DNA from 3 places in the Bradyrhizobium sp. MI1.3 genome. Region 1 is predicted to be linked to each of the others. Evidence: predicted binding sites of a transcription regulator. Region 1 holds the regulator's gene; each other region holds the start of a gene.
What was found. Region 1 encodes PhoB, which activates phosphate uptake and scavenging genes when phosphate is short. Its sites were predicted from a motif close to TGTCATNNANCTGTCAT; they were not measured.
Positions count from the first base shown of each region.

Region 2: a site for PhoB is predicted at 2,058-2,074, ahead of ugpB (sn-glycerol-3-phosphate ABC transporter substrate-binding protein UgpB). Genes of this name have one in related genera too.
Region 3: a site for PhoB is predicted at 1,199-1,215, ahead of AC0L3A_RS25475 (DUF2794 domain-containing protein). Genes of this name have one in related genera too.

Region 1 covers NZ_JBVVPQ010000036.1:72,990-76,786, reverse strand. Annotated here, with positions in the region: gene AC0L3A_RS24770 (aspartate aminotransferase family protein) at 1-1,029, opposite strand, end outside; gene AC0L3A_RS24765 (GcrA family cell cycle regulator) at 1,485-1,997, shown strand; gene phoB (phosphate regulon transcriptional regulator PhoB) at 2,217-2,924, opposite strand; gene phoU (phosphate signaling complex protein PhoU) at 2,948-3,664, opposite strand; gene pstB (phosphate ABC transporter ATP-binding protein PstB) at 3,676-3,797, opposite strand, start outside.
Region 2 covers NZ_JBVVPQ010000037.1:30,237-34,033, reverse strand. Annotated here, with positions in the region: gene ugpA (sn-glycerol-3-phosphate ABC transporter permease UgpA) at 1-627, opposite strand, end outside; gene ugpB (sn-glycerol-3-phosphate ABC transporter substrate-binding protein UgpB) at 675-1,991, opposite strand; gene AC0L3A_RS24930 (Smr/MutS family protein) at 2,289-2,879, opposite strand; gene mltA (murein transglycosylase A) at 2,876-3,797, opposite strand, start outside.
Region 3 covers NZ_JBVVPQ010000038.1:63,234-67,030, reverse strand. Annotated here, with positions in the region: gene AC0L3A_RS25480 (DUF1223 domain-containing protein) at 1-683, shown strand, start outside; gene AC0L3A_RS25475 (DUF2794 domain-containing protein) at 1,280-1,648, shown strand; gene AC0L3A_RS25470 (GNAT family N-acetyltransferase) at 1,742-2,272, opposite strand; gene AC0L3A_RS25465 (Bax inhibitor-1/YccA family protein) at 2,558-3,349, opposite strand; gene AC0L3A_RS25460 (ABC transporter permease) at 3,620-3,797, opposite strand, start outside.

The sequences.
Region 1 (3,797 bases):
GGAAGGCACCACGGCCTTGATGCCGATCAGGAGGCCCTCGCCGCGCACTTCGCTGACGACATCGCCATGACGGTCGATCACGGAGGCGAGCTTCTGCTTGAGCAGCAGCGACATCCTCTGCACGTGGTCGAAGAAGCCGGGCTTGAGCATGACGTCGAGCACGGCATTCGCCGCCGCGATCGCGAGCGGATTGCCGCCGAAGGTCGAGCCGTGCGAGCCCGGCGTCATGCCGGACGCCGCTTCCGCGGTCGCAAGGCAGGCGCCGATCGGGAAGCCGCCGCCGAGCGCCTTGGCCAGCGACATCACGTCGGGTTCGACGCCAAGGCGGCGGTACGCGAACAGATCGCCGGTGCGGCCCATGCCGGTCTGCACCTCGTCGAAGGCGAGCAACAGGCCGCGCTCGTCGCAGAGCTGGCGCAACGCCCTCAGGAAGGCAGGCGTTGCCGAACGCACACCGCCCTCGCCCTGGATCGGCTCGATCAGGATGCCGGCGGTCTGCGGACCGATCGCCTTTTTCACTGCCTCGAGATCGCCATGCGCAACCTGGTCGAAGCCCTCCATGGGTGGGCCGAAACCTTCGAGATATTTTGCCGAACCCGTCGCGGCCAGCGTCGCCAGCGTGCGGCCATGGAAGGCGCCTTCGAAGGTGATCATGCGATAGCGGTCTGGATGGCCCTTCGCGGCGTGATAGCGGCGCACGACCTTGATCACGCATTCCAGCGCTTCGGCGCCGGAATTGCAGAAGAACACGAAGTCCGCGAAACTTTCATTGCACAGGCGCGCGGCAAGCTTTTCGCCGTCCGGGCTCTGGAACAGGTTCGACATGTGCCAGAGCTTCGTGGCCTGTTCCTGCAACGCCGCGACCAGCGCCGGATGGGCATGGCCGAGCGCATTCACCGCCACCCCGGAGGTGAAATCGAGATAGCGCTCGCCATTGGTCGCGATCAGCCAGCAGCCTTCGCCACGCTCGAAACCGAGGTCGGACCTGGCGAAAACGGGGAGCAAATGCGGCGCTGCGCTGTTAGTCATGACGGTCACTTGAATGTTGCGGACGGTGTAAGCGTGCATTACGCAACGCACCATCGACCGGCCCGGAAAACGAAACGTGCCGCCTCTTGAGGGCGGCACGTGCGACTATCTTAGGCCTGGTGAAACGGGTGTCAATGCCGCCCGGAAAGCCTCGCGAAACGCTGAATCCGTAGTCTTGCGGTGCCGATTTTGCGGGATTTAGCCACGGAACATGTGGAAGCGAGTCGGCGGACTCTTGCGCGGGAGTCACGCCATATTGTAGCGTTTGGATTGTCAGATACGACATCTCGTGCAGTGGTTCTGATCTTTAAGTCCTTATGTACCGGCGTAAACGTTCGGGCGTTCAAGACGCGCCCGGCGAGCCTTAAGGGATTCTGGCGGCACGGGTTTTTGAAGGCTTAGGCATTCGCTGCGAGGCCCCAGGATGGCTGGCGCGCAGCGAGGGAAAGGGTGCAATGACGGTTTTGACCTGGTCCGATGATCGCGTCGAGCAGCTGAAAAAGCTCTGGGAGGCCGGACTTTCGGCCAGCCAGATCGCGGCGGAGCTCGGCAATGTGACCCGCAATGCCGTGATCGGCAAAGTGCACAGGCTCGGTCTTTCGGGCCGCGCCAAGAGCCCATCATCGGCAGCGCCCCGGCCGCGCAAGGCGCGCCCCGCGCAGCACATGATGCGGGTGAGCCGCCCGATCTCGCGCGGCAACACCGCGCTGGCGCAGGCCTTCGAGGTCGAGGCTGAGCCGGATCCGGTCACCTACGACAACGTGGTGCCGATGAGCCAGCGGCTGTCGCTGCTCGAATTGAACGAGGCGACCTGCCACTGGCCGGTCGGCGATCCCTCGAGCCCGGACTTCTTCTTCTGCGGTGGACGGGCGCTGTCCGGCCTGCCCTATTGCGCCCAGCACTCGCGTGTTGCGTACCAGCCGGCGTCGGATCGGCGCCGCGCACCGGTGAAGCCGGGTCCGCGGTAATCAGGGCAAGTCGTCGCGCAAAGACAGTTCAATAATTTCAGTGTCGTCCTGGCGAAAGCCAGGACCCATACTCCGAGCACGCAGTAGTCGTGCGAAAGGGGTAACTCTGAGTCTTCGCCAAACCACTCCCTGTGGTTATGGGTCCCGGATCAGCGCTCGCTTGTCCGGGACGACATCGGAGAATGCAGGGACAGCTCGCCAACAAACAAGCCTGCAACCCTACACCTGCTCCGCCTTCGCAAACCGATCATCCAGCGCGTAGCCGGCGCCGCGGACGGTGCGGATCGGGTCTTGCTCGCGGCCGAGATTGAGCAGCTTGCGCAGGCGGCCGATATGCACGTCGACGGTACGCTCGTCGATATAGATGTCGCGGCCCCAGACGCTGTCGAGCAGTTGCTCGCGCGAGAACACCCGGCCCGGATGCTCCAGGAAGAACTCCAGCAGGCGATATTCGGTCGGACCGAGATCGATCGGCCGGCCCGATCGCGCCACGCGGCGCTTGTCACGGTCGAGCTCGATGTCGCCAAAAGCAAGCACGGTGGCGAGCCGCTCCGGGCTTGCACGCCGCAGCAGGCCCTTCACGCGTGCCAGCAGCTCCGGCACCGAGAACGGCTTGACGATGTAATCGTCGGCGCCGGTCGCAAGACCCCGCACCCGCTCGCTCTCCTCACCGCGCGCGGTGAGCATGATGATCGGGAGCTGCTTGGTCTCGGGACGGGTGCGAAGCCGCCGGCACAATTCGATGCCTGACAGGCCCGGCAGCATCCAGTCGAGCACGATCAGATCGGGGATGTGCTCCTTGAGGCGGGTGTCGGCGTCGTCGCCGCGCATCACCGTCTCGACGTCATAGCCGTCGCCTTCGAGGTTGTAGCGGAGAAGCTCGGTCAGGGCTTCCTCGTCCTCAACCACCATAATGCGTGCGCCCATCGCGTCGTCGCTCCCTTAAGTCTTCAGGTGTTCGGTACCGTGTTGGCGAAGGTCGTCATGTCGCCCTTCGGCCGCTTGTCGGTGATCGCCTGGCCCTCGATCATGTAGAACACGGTCTCGGCGATGTTGGTGGCGTGGTCGCCGATCCGCTCGATGTTCTTGGCGCAGAACATCAGGTGAATACAGAACGAGATGTTGCGCGGATCCTCCATCATGTAGGTGAGGAGCTCGCGGAACAGCGAGGTGCAGATGGCGTCGACTTCCTCGTCGCCCTTCCACACCGCCATCGCCGCCGGCAAATCATGCGCGGCATAGGCGTCCAGCACCGACTTGACCTGCTGCTGCACGAGGTCGGTCATGTGCTCGAGGCCGCGGAACAGCTTGAGCGGATGGAAGTCCGTCTCCAGCGCCGCGACGCGCTTGCCCATGTTCTTGGCGAGGTCGCCGATGCGCTCGAGATCGGTCGCGACGCGCATGGCGCCGACGATCTCGCGCAGATCGACCGCCATCGGCTGGCGGCGGGCGATGGTGAGCACCGCACGCTCCTCGATGCGCTTCTGCAGCGCGTCGAGCTCGGTGTCGATGGCGACGACGCGCTGGCCGAGCGGGACGTCGCGGCGGATCAGCGCGTCGACGGACTCGACGATCATGCGCTCGGCGATGCCGCCCATCTCGGCGACCAGGCGGGTGAGTTCCTGGAGGTCGGTGTCGAAAGCCTTTGCGGTATGTTCGGAAGCCATGTCGCGTCTCCTCAGCCGAACCGGCCGGTGATGTAATCCTGCGTGCGCCGGTCGGTCGGCGACGTGAAGATCTTGCTGGTGTCGTCGAACTCGATCAGCTCGCCGAGATACATGAAGGCGGTCTTGTCGGAGA
Region 2 (3,797 bases), on a different contig from region 1:
CAGCGGGAAGGTCACGGTCCAGAACCGCCGCATCGGGCGTGCGCCGTCGATCGCGGCGGCCTCGAACACGCTCTTGGGGATCGCTTGCAGGCCGGCGAGAAAGAACAGGAAATTATAGGAGATTTGCTTCCACGCGGCGGCGAGGATGATCAGCGCCGCGGCCTGGTCGCCGTCGAGCAGCGGATTCCAGTCGATGCCCATGTTGCGCAGATAGCGCGAGAGCACGCCGAGCGAGGGATGCAGCATGAAGATCCAGAGCACGCCGACCACGGGCGGCGCCACCGCATAGGGCCAGATCAGGAGCGTGCGGTAGAGCATCGAGCCACGCAGCGGCTTGTCCGCCATCACGGCGAGCAGCAGCGCGAAGGACAACGACGAGACGGCGATCGCGAACGAGAAGAAGAACGTTCGGACGATCGCCTCGAAATAGGCTGCGTCCTTGAACAGCTCGATGTAATTCTCGAACCAGACAAAGGTGGTCGACAGACCGAAGGCGTCCTGGAGCAGGAAGGATTGGATCACCGCCTGCAGGGCCGGCCAATAGAAGAAAATCAGGACGACCGCGAGCTGCGGCGCAACCAGCGCGTACGGTAACAGCCTTGACTGGAAAATGGCTTGCTTTTGCATGATGCCAGCAGAGCGGCAGGCCGGGTCGCGGCCTGCCGCTCATTGCCTCACTTGACGGCGGTCTTTTCGAACTGCCGCAGCATCGTGTTGCCGCGCTCGACGGCGGAATCCAGCGCCTGCTTGGCAGTCTTCTTGCCGGCCAGCGCCTGCTCGATCTCTTCCGACCAGACGTCACGCAGCTGCACCATGTTGCCGAGGCGCAGACCGCGCGAGTTCTCGGTCGGCTCCTTGTTGGTCAGCTCGAGCAGCGGCGTTTCGAGATAGGGCTGATCCTTGTAGAAGCCCTCTTCCTTCGCCTTGGCATAGGCCGCCTTGGTGATCGGCAGATAGCCCGAGGCCTTGTGGATATAGACCTGGCGATCGGTGTCCGAGAGGAAGGTCAGGAACTTCGCGACGCCCTTGTATTCCTCGGCCGACTTGCCGCCCATCACCCAGAGCGAAGCGCCGCCGATGATCGAGTTCTGCGGCGCGCCCTTGACGTCGGGATAATACGGCATCGGCACGGCGGTGAAGTTGAACTTGGCCTGCGCCTTGACGTTGCCGAAGAACGCCGACGAGGTCAGGTAGATCGGGCATTCGCCGGAGGTGAAGCGACCCTCGCCGGTGTTGGTGCGGCCTGCGTAGTCATAGGTCTTGGTCTTCTGCAGCTCGACCAGGGTTTCGAGATGCTTGACCTGAAGCGGTCCGTTGAACTCGAGCACGGTGTCGAAGCCGTCGAGGCCGTTGGCCTTGCTGGCGAGCGGCACGTTGTGCCAGGCCGAGAGCTGCTCGAGATTGACCCAGGTGACCCAGGAGCCCGAGAAGCCGCAGGTGTCATGACCGGCAGCCTTCAGCTTCTTGGCGGCCTCGAACGTTTCGGGCCAGGTCTTCGGAATTTCGACGTTCGCCTTCTTCAGCTCGTCGAGGTTGACCCACATCACGGTCGAGGACGAGTTGAAGGGAAATGAGAGCATCTCGCCCTTCGACGTCGAATAATAGCCGGTGATGGCGGGTAGGTAGATCTTGGGATCGAACTTCTCGCCGGCGTCGGCCATCAGCTTGTAGACGGGCTTCACGGCGCCGGTCGCGGCCATCATGGTCGCGGTGCCGACTTCGAACACCTGCATGATGTGCGGGGCGTTGCCGGCGCGGAACGCCGCGATGCCGGCGTTCATCGTATCGGGATAGTTGCCCTTGTAGGTCGGGATCACCTTGTAGTCGCTCTGCGACGCGTTAAAATCGGTGGCGAGCTTGACGATGACGTCGTTGTTGGCGCCGGTCATCGCGTGCCACCACTGGATTTCGGTCACGGCCAAGGCCGGCGAGGCCGATAGTCCAACCGTGAGCGCAATAGCGGCAGCCGCTCCAAAGTGTCTAAGAGCCATCAAGTAAACCTCCCTTGGCCGTTCTCTTGGGCCGTCAAAAATGATCGCTTGCGCTAGCAGCGCCATATGACGTTCACATGACTGTGTAAGCGGCCGAAACGAAAGCGGCAAGCGCGGCAAAAGGGAAGCCGTCAAATAGGCGAATGCCGCGAGCGGCGTCCTCCGTTCGCGGTGCAGCATTCGGGAGTGATGGGTTGGTCGCTACGTCTTCAGCAGAATAGTGAAGCAGACGATCGTCCCGCGGGCTCCGAAACCTCACCCGCAAGGCACGCGGGAGAGGTTGCAGCGAGCCCGCGGTTAGAATCTCGCCCGCCTGATCCGCACGTAAAGCGCGCCCTCGCCGCCATGGCCGATACCGGCTTCCTCAAAGCCGACCACAAAAGCCCGGAATTCCGGCAGGCTCAGCCATTCCGGCACCTGGCGGCGCAGCACGCCGCTTTCGCCGCCGCTTCGGCCCTTGCCGGTGATGACGAGCACGAAGGTCAGGCCGTCATGATGAGCGCGGTGCAGAAATCCGGTCAGTGCGCGATGCGCGCGCATCTGGGTCATGCCGTGCAGATCGAGCCGCGCCTCGATCTCGCTGCGCCCGCGCGACAACTTTGTGCGCTCGCGCTTGCCGAGCGGCGCCAGCGGCGGCACCGCCGGCTTCGCTGCACGCAGTGCCGGGGCAGCGGCAATCGGACGTGGTGATGGCGCAGGCCGCGTGGGGGGCGCTGCGGGGGAAGGCTCGGTGCGCGGCGCAGCTTGCGCCTTCACCGCACGAGGCTTCCTCAGCGGCTTGACCTGCTTTGCGACCGTATCCCACAGCGCGCGCTCTTCTTCGCTCAGCGCGCGACGGCGCGGCGAGGGACGAGGCTCCAGCACGGGCGGACGGGACGATCGCTTCATTGCTGCCGATGGGAACGATTTTTCACCGGCCGCCGCGGCTCCTGAACCGGCTCGATCACGGGACGCGGCACCGGCAGCGGGACTGGACCGGCGACAGCGACCGTCTCGCTCCTGCTTTGCGCCTCGGCTGCCGCCGGCTTGTCCTTCGCGGGCTCTGTTTGCGGAAACAGCTTCGCGATCTTCTCCGACGGCCGCGGGTCCGGCACCGGCAGCCGCGCGGCACGCGCCGTGGGATCGAGACCCTTCGGCACCAGCATCACGAAATGCATGGCATGGCGCAGCCGGCCGGAGACGCGGCCGGCCTCCTGGCCCGCGCCGAAATAGAGATCGGCGCGCGCCGGACCGATGATGGCCGAGCCGGTGTCCTGCGCGATCATCAACCGATGGAACGGCGTCTTCGCGCGTTCGGAATCGATCGGCAACTCGCCTTCGATGAAAAACGGCGTGCCGTAGACGTGGAGCGATTTGTCGACCGCGATCGAGCGGCCGGCCGTCAGCGGAATGCCCTGCGCGCCGACGGCCTCCTCCTTGTCGGACAGATTGACCTCGCGGAAGAAGATGTAGGAGCGGTTCTGGCGCCGCAGCTCCTTGGCACCGTCTGGTGTCTGCGCCATCCACTCCCTGATCTTCTGCATCGACATCTCTTCCTTCGGAATGATGCCGCGCTCGATCAGGATGCGACCGACCGCTGTATAGGGATAGCCGTTATAGGCGTCGTAGTTGAGCCGGACCGTGCCGCCATCGTCGAACTTGATCCGCGCCGAGCCCTGGATTTGGGCGAACAGCAGATCGGTCGGGTCCTTCAGCCAGGCAATCTCGAGTCCGCGGCCGGCGATCTTGCCGTCCTCGATCTCGGCGCGGTCGTAATAGGGGACCAGCTTGCGGCGGCCGATCTTGCGATAGACCGGGCCCTTGTTG
Region 3 (3,797 bases), on a different contig from region 1:
GTCCTGCCGAGGCTGATCCCCGCGCCGTTGTCGAATTGTTTACCTCGCAGGGCTGCTCCTCCTGCCCGCCGGCCGACAAGATCATCGGCGACCTCGCCCGCGATCCCTCGATCATCGCGCTGAGCATGCCGATCGACTATTGGGACTATCTCGGCTGGAAGGACACATTGGCCGATTCGCGCTTCTCTGCACGGCAGCGTGCCTATTCGCGCATGCGCGGCGATCGCGAAGTCTACACACCGCAGGTCGTGGTCAACGGCTCCACGCATGTCGTCGGCAGCGACCGCACCGGCATCGAAAGCGCGATCGGCAAAACCGACACGGGCACGGGCGTGATGAGCGTGCCGGTGACGATGTCGCTCGCGGGCAAGCAGATCAACGTCTCGGTGGCCGCGAGCAACGAGCCGACCGTGTCCCACGGCGAGGTCTGGATCTGCTCGATTGCGAAATCGGTGCCGATCGCGATCAGCCGCGGCGAAAATCGTGGACAGCAGGTCATCTATCACAACGTGGTGCGCAACCTGCTCAAGGTCGGCGACTGGACCGGCCGTCCGGAAAGCTGGACGGTGCCGATCGAGAACCTCACGCGCGACGGCGTCGACGGTGCCGTGGTCTATGTTCAGGACGGCAGCCGCGAGAAGCCGGGCCCGATGCTGGGCGCGGCGTATACGTCGCTGCACTGACGCGCACACTTCGAATCTTCCGACTCAAGCACGCTCTCAATCCTCATGGTGAGGAGGCGCGTCAGCGCCGTCTCGAACCATGCAGGCCCTACTGAGGCAGCTCGGCCTCGATCCTTCGAGACGCCGCTTCGCGGCTCCTCAGGATGAGGGGAGAGAGTTTGTGCGGAGATGGTGAGATATGCGTCGAGGCAGAAACATCCCGACACAGACAAAACCGACCCAAACAAAAAAGGACCAACTCGCGTTGGCCCTCCTTGTCGTGCGAACAGACCCGATCCTGACGGCCCCGGGGGGCTGGGGGCTGAGGAATCCGGAACCGAAAGGACCGGGTCAACGCACACAAGTCTTTTCGCAATGCAGGGCGGCAGTCGCTTGGCGGAAAAGCGGCGACACTATGATTCCTGCTAACGATCCCGTGACGGTTTGCCGCGACAGAGTTCCACCGCTGCGTGTGGGCGGTTTGCTCCGGTCCAGTGTCCTTCCAGGGGCCCCTTGCGGTGGGGAACAGTTGGCGCGATCATGCAACTGTCATGATCCGCGGTTCCGGGGACGGTTCTTCGCGGACGCGGTCATGCTGATGCGACAGGAGGCGACCTATGAGTCTGTCGGAGGATGCCGATCCGAGCGAACAGCGCGCGGCGGCGCGCCCCGCCGCTTCGAATGCGCAGCTGAGCCGCGTGACGTTCAACCGGCTCGAGCTGCACCGTATTCTCAATCTCTACGGCCGGATGGTCGCCGACGGCGAGTGGCGCGACTATGCCATCGACTTCCTCAGGGATCGCGCCGTGTTCTCGGTCTTCCGCCGCGCCTCGGAAGTGCCAATTTATCGTATCGAGAAGGATCCGCGCCTCGCGCGCAAGCAGGGCATGTACAGCGTGATCTCGGCGACGGGCTTGATCCTGCGCCGCGGCCACGAACTGGAGCGCGTGCTCCTGGTGATCGATCGCAAATTGGCGGTGGTGTGAGCAGGGATCCAGTAGCCCGGATGAGCGTAGCGACATCCGGGTCTTTGCTTGCAGCCTTCCCGGGTATCGCTTCGCTCACCCGGGCTACGGGCCTTACTTCCCCGGCACGCTCTTCGCGCCCTCGCCAAGATCCCGCTGCATCATCACCGTGTCCAGCCAGCGGCCGAATTTCAGCCCGACGCTGGGATGCGTGCCGATCATCTTGAAGCCGCCCTTGCTGTGCACGCCGATCGAACCCGCATTGGCGGAATCGCCGATCACGGCGATCATCTGGCGGAAACCGCGCGCCTCGCACTCGACGATCAGCCGCTCCAGCAGGAGCGCTCCGATGCCGCGGCGGTGGAAGGACGGATCGAGATAGATCGAGTTCTCGACCGTGAAGCGGTAGGCCGGCCGCGGCCGGTAGGCGCCGGCATAGGCGTAGCCGGCGACGCGCCCGTCGAGGATGGCGACGAAATAGGGGTAGCCGCCGTCGATCAGCGTACGGTAGCGGCGCGTCATCTCGGCGAGATCGGGCGGCTCCAGCTCGAACGTCGCGGTGCCCTCGCGGACAGCCTGCTGGTAGATGGCGGTGATGGCGGGAAGGTCGGCCTCAATGGTGGGCCTGATATCGGGTGCGGACATGCCGCAAGATTAGAGCCTTCCTGGGACGGCTGGAAGAGGCGAACCGCCTCCCCACGTCGTCATTGCGAGCGAAGCAGCCTCCATCTTCTCCGCTGTCATGCCCCGCGTAGGCGGGGCATCCAGTACTCCGAAACAGTGCAGCAAGAACAGAGCCGCTGCGGCGTACTGGATCGCCCGCCCCAGTGCGCAATTGCGCACAAGGCAGGCGATGACGACGTCCGGCCCACCCAAACAAAAACCCCGGCCTTTCGGCCGGGGTTCGTGTCCGTCCTCTCGCCTCAGCGCTTAGTCGCGCTGGCCGAGGAGCTGCAGGAGCAGCGTGAACAGGTTGATGAAGTTCAGGTACAGCGACAGCGCGCCGGTGATGGCCGCACGCTCTGCGATGTCACCGCCGGCCGAGGCGTAGCCGTAGATGTAGTCGTTCTTCAGCCGCTGGGTATCCCAGGCCGTGAGGCCCGCGAACACCAGCACGCCGACCACCGACACCACGAACTGCAGCACCGAGCTCGCCAGGAACAGGTTTACCAGGCTCGCGATCACGATGCCGATCAGGCCCATGAACAGGAACGAACCCATTCCGCTCATGTCACGCTTGGTGGTGTAGCCGTAGAGGCTGAGCGCGCCGAAGGTCGCCGCGGTGATGAAGAACACCCGCACGATCGAGGTGTGCGTGAACACCAGGAAGATCGAGGACAGCGAGACGCCCATCAGCGCCGCGAACACCCAGAACAGGATCTGGGCGGTCGAGGGAGCGAGACGGTTGATGCCCGCCGAGATCACGAACACCATGGCGAGCGGCGCGAGCATGAACAGCCACTTCAGCGGGCTGACGAACATCGCGTAGCCGAACGGCGTCAGGAACAGCTTGCCGACGCGGACGGCTTCCGGGGTCGGAACATCCGTCACGGCGGCCATGTAGACGCCGAGCGCGGCCAAGCCGGTGATGGCGAGGCCAATGCTCATGTAGTTGTAGATGCGCAGCATGTAGGCGCGCAGGCCGGCATCGACCGTCGCGGCGTCAACACGCCCGGCGGCCCTGCCGAAAGGAGAAGCGTAATTGCGGTCTAGGTCCGACATGGTCGAATTCCCGTTGGTTGGTCCGGTCCGGCATGAGGGTCGCCATGCCGCCGGTTCGTCAAACTCTATCTCGGATACCGATGTCTGCCGACTAAATTTTGGCTAACAATCGGGGCTCCGAACCCACTCGATATGTGGGAAACTAACACATCCGCTGCAACCGTCCACGCGCGGCTGAATGTCGCCCTTCCCTGCAATCCAGACGAGCGGACGTGGTTAATCGCCGGAATCGTGCGATTTCGCTCCCGTGCCGCCGCCCGCTACCATTTGTCACAAATTCCGCAACACCGTGGCGGGCTTTTTGTTCAACGCCAGCAGCGTGCCGGCGAGCCCGAGGCCGACCGTGACGACCAAGGCAGCCGCGACCACGCCGGCGGCGCTGCCGCCCTGCCAGACGAAAGTGAGGGTCATCAGCCGGGTCACGATCATCCAGGCCGCGACGCTGCCG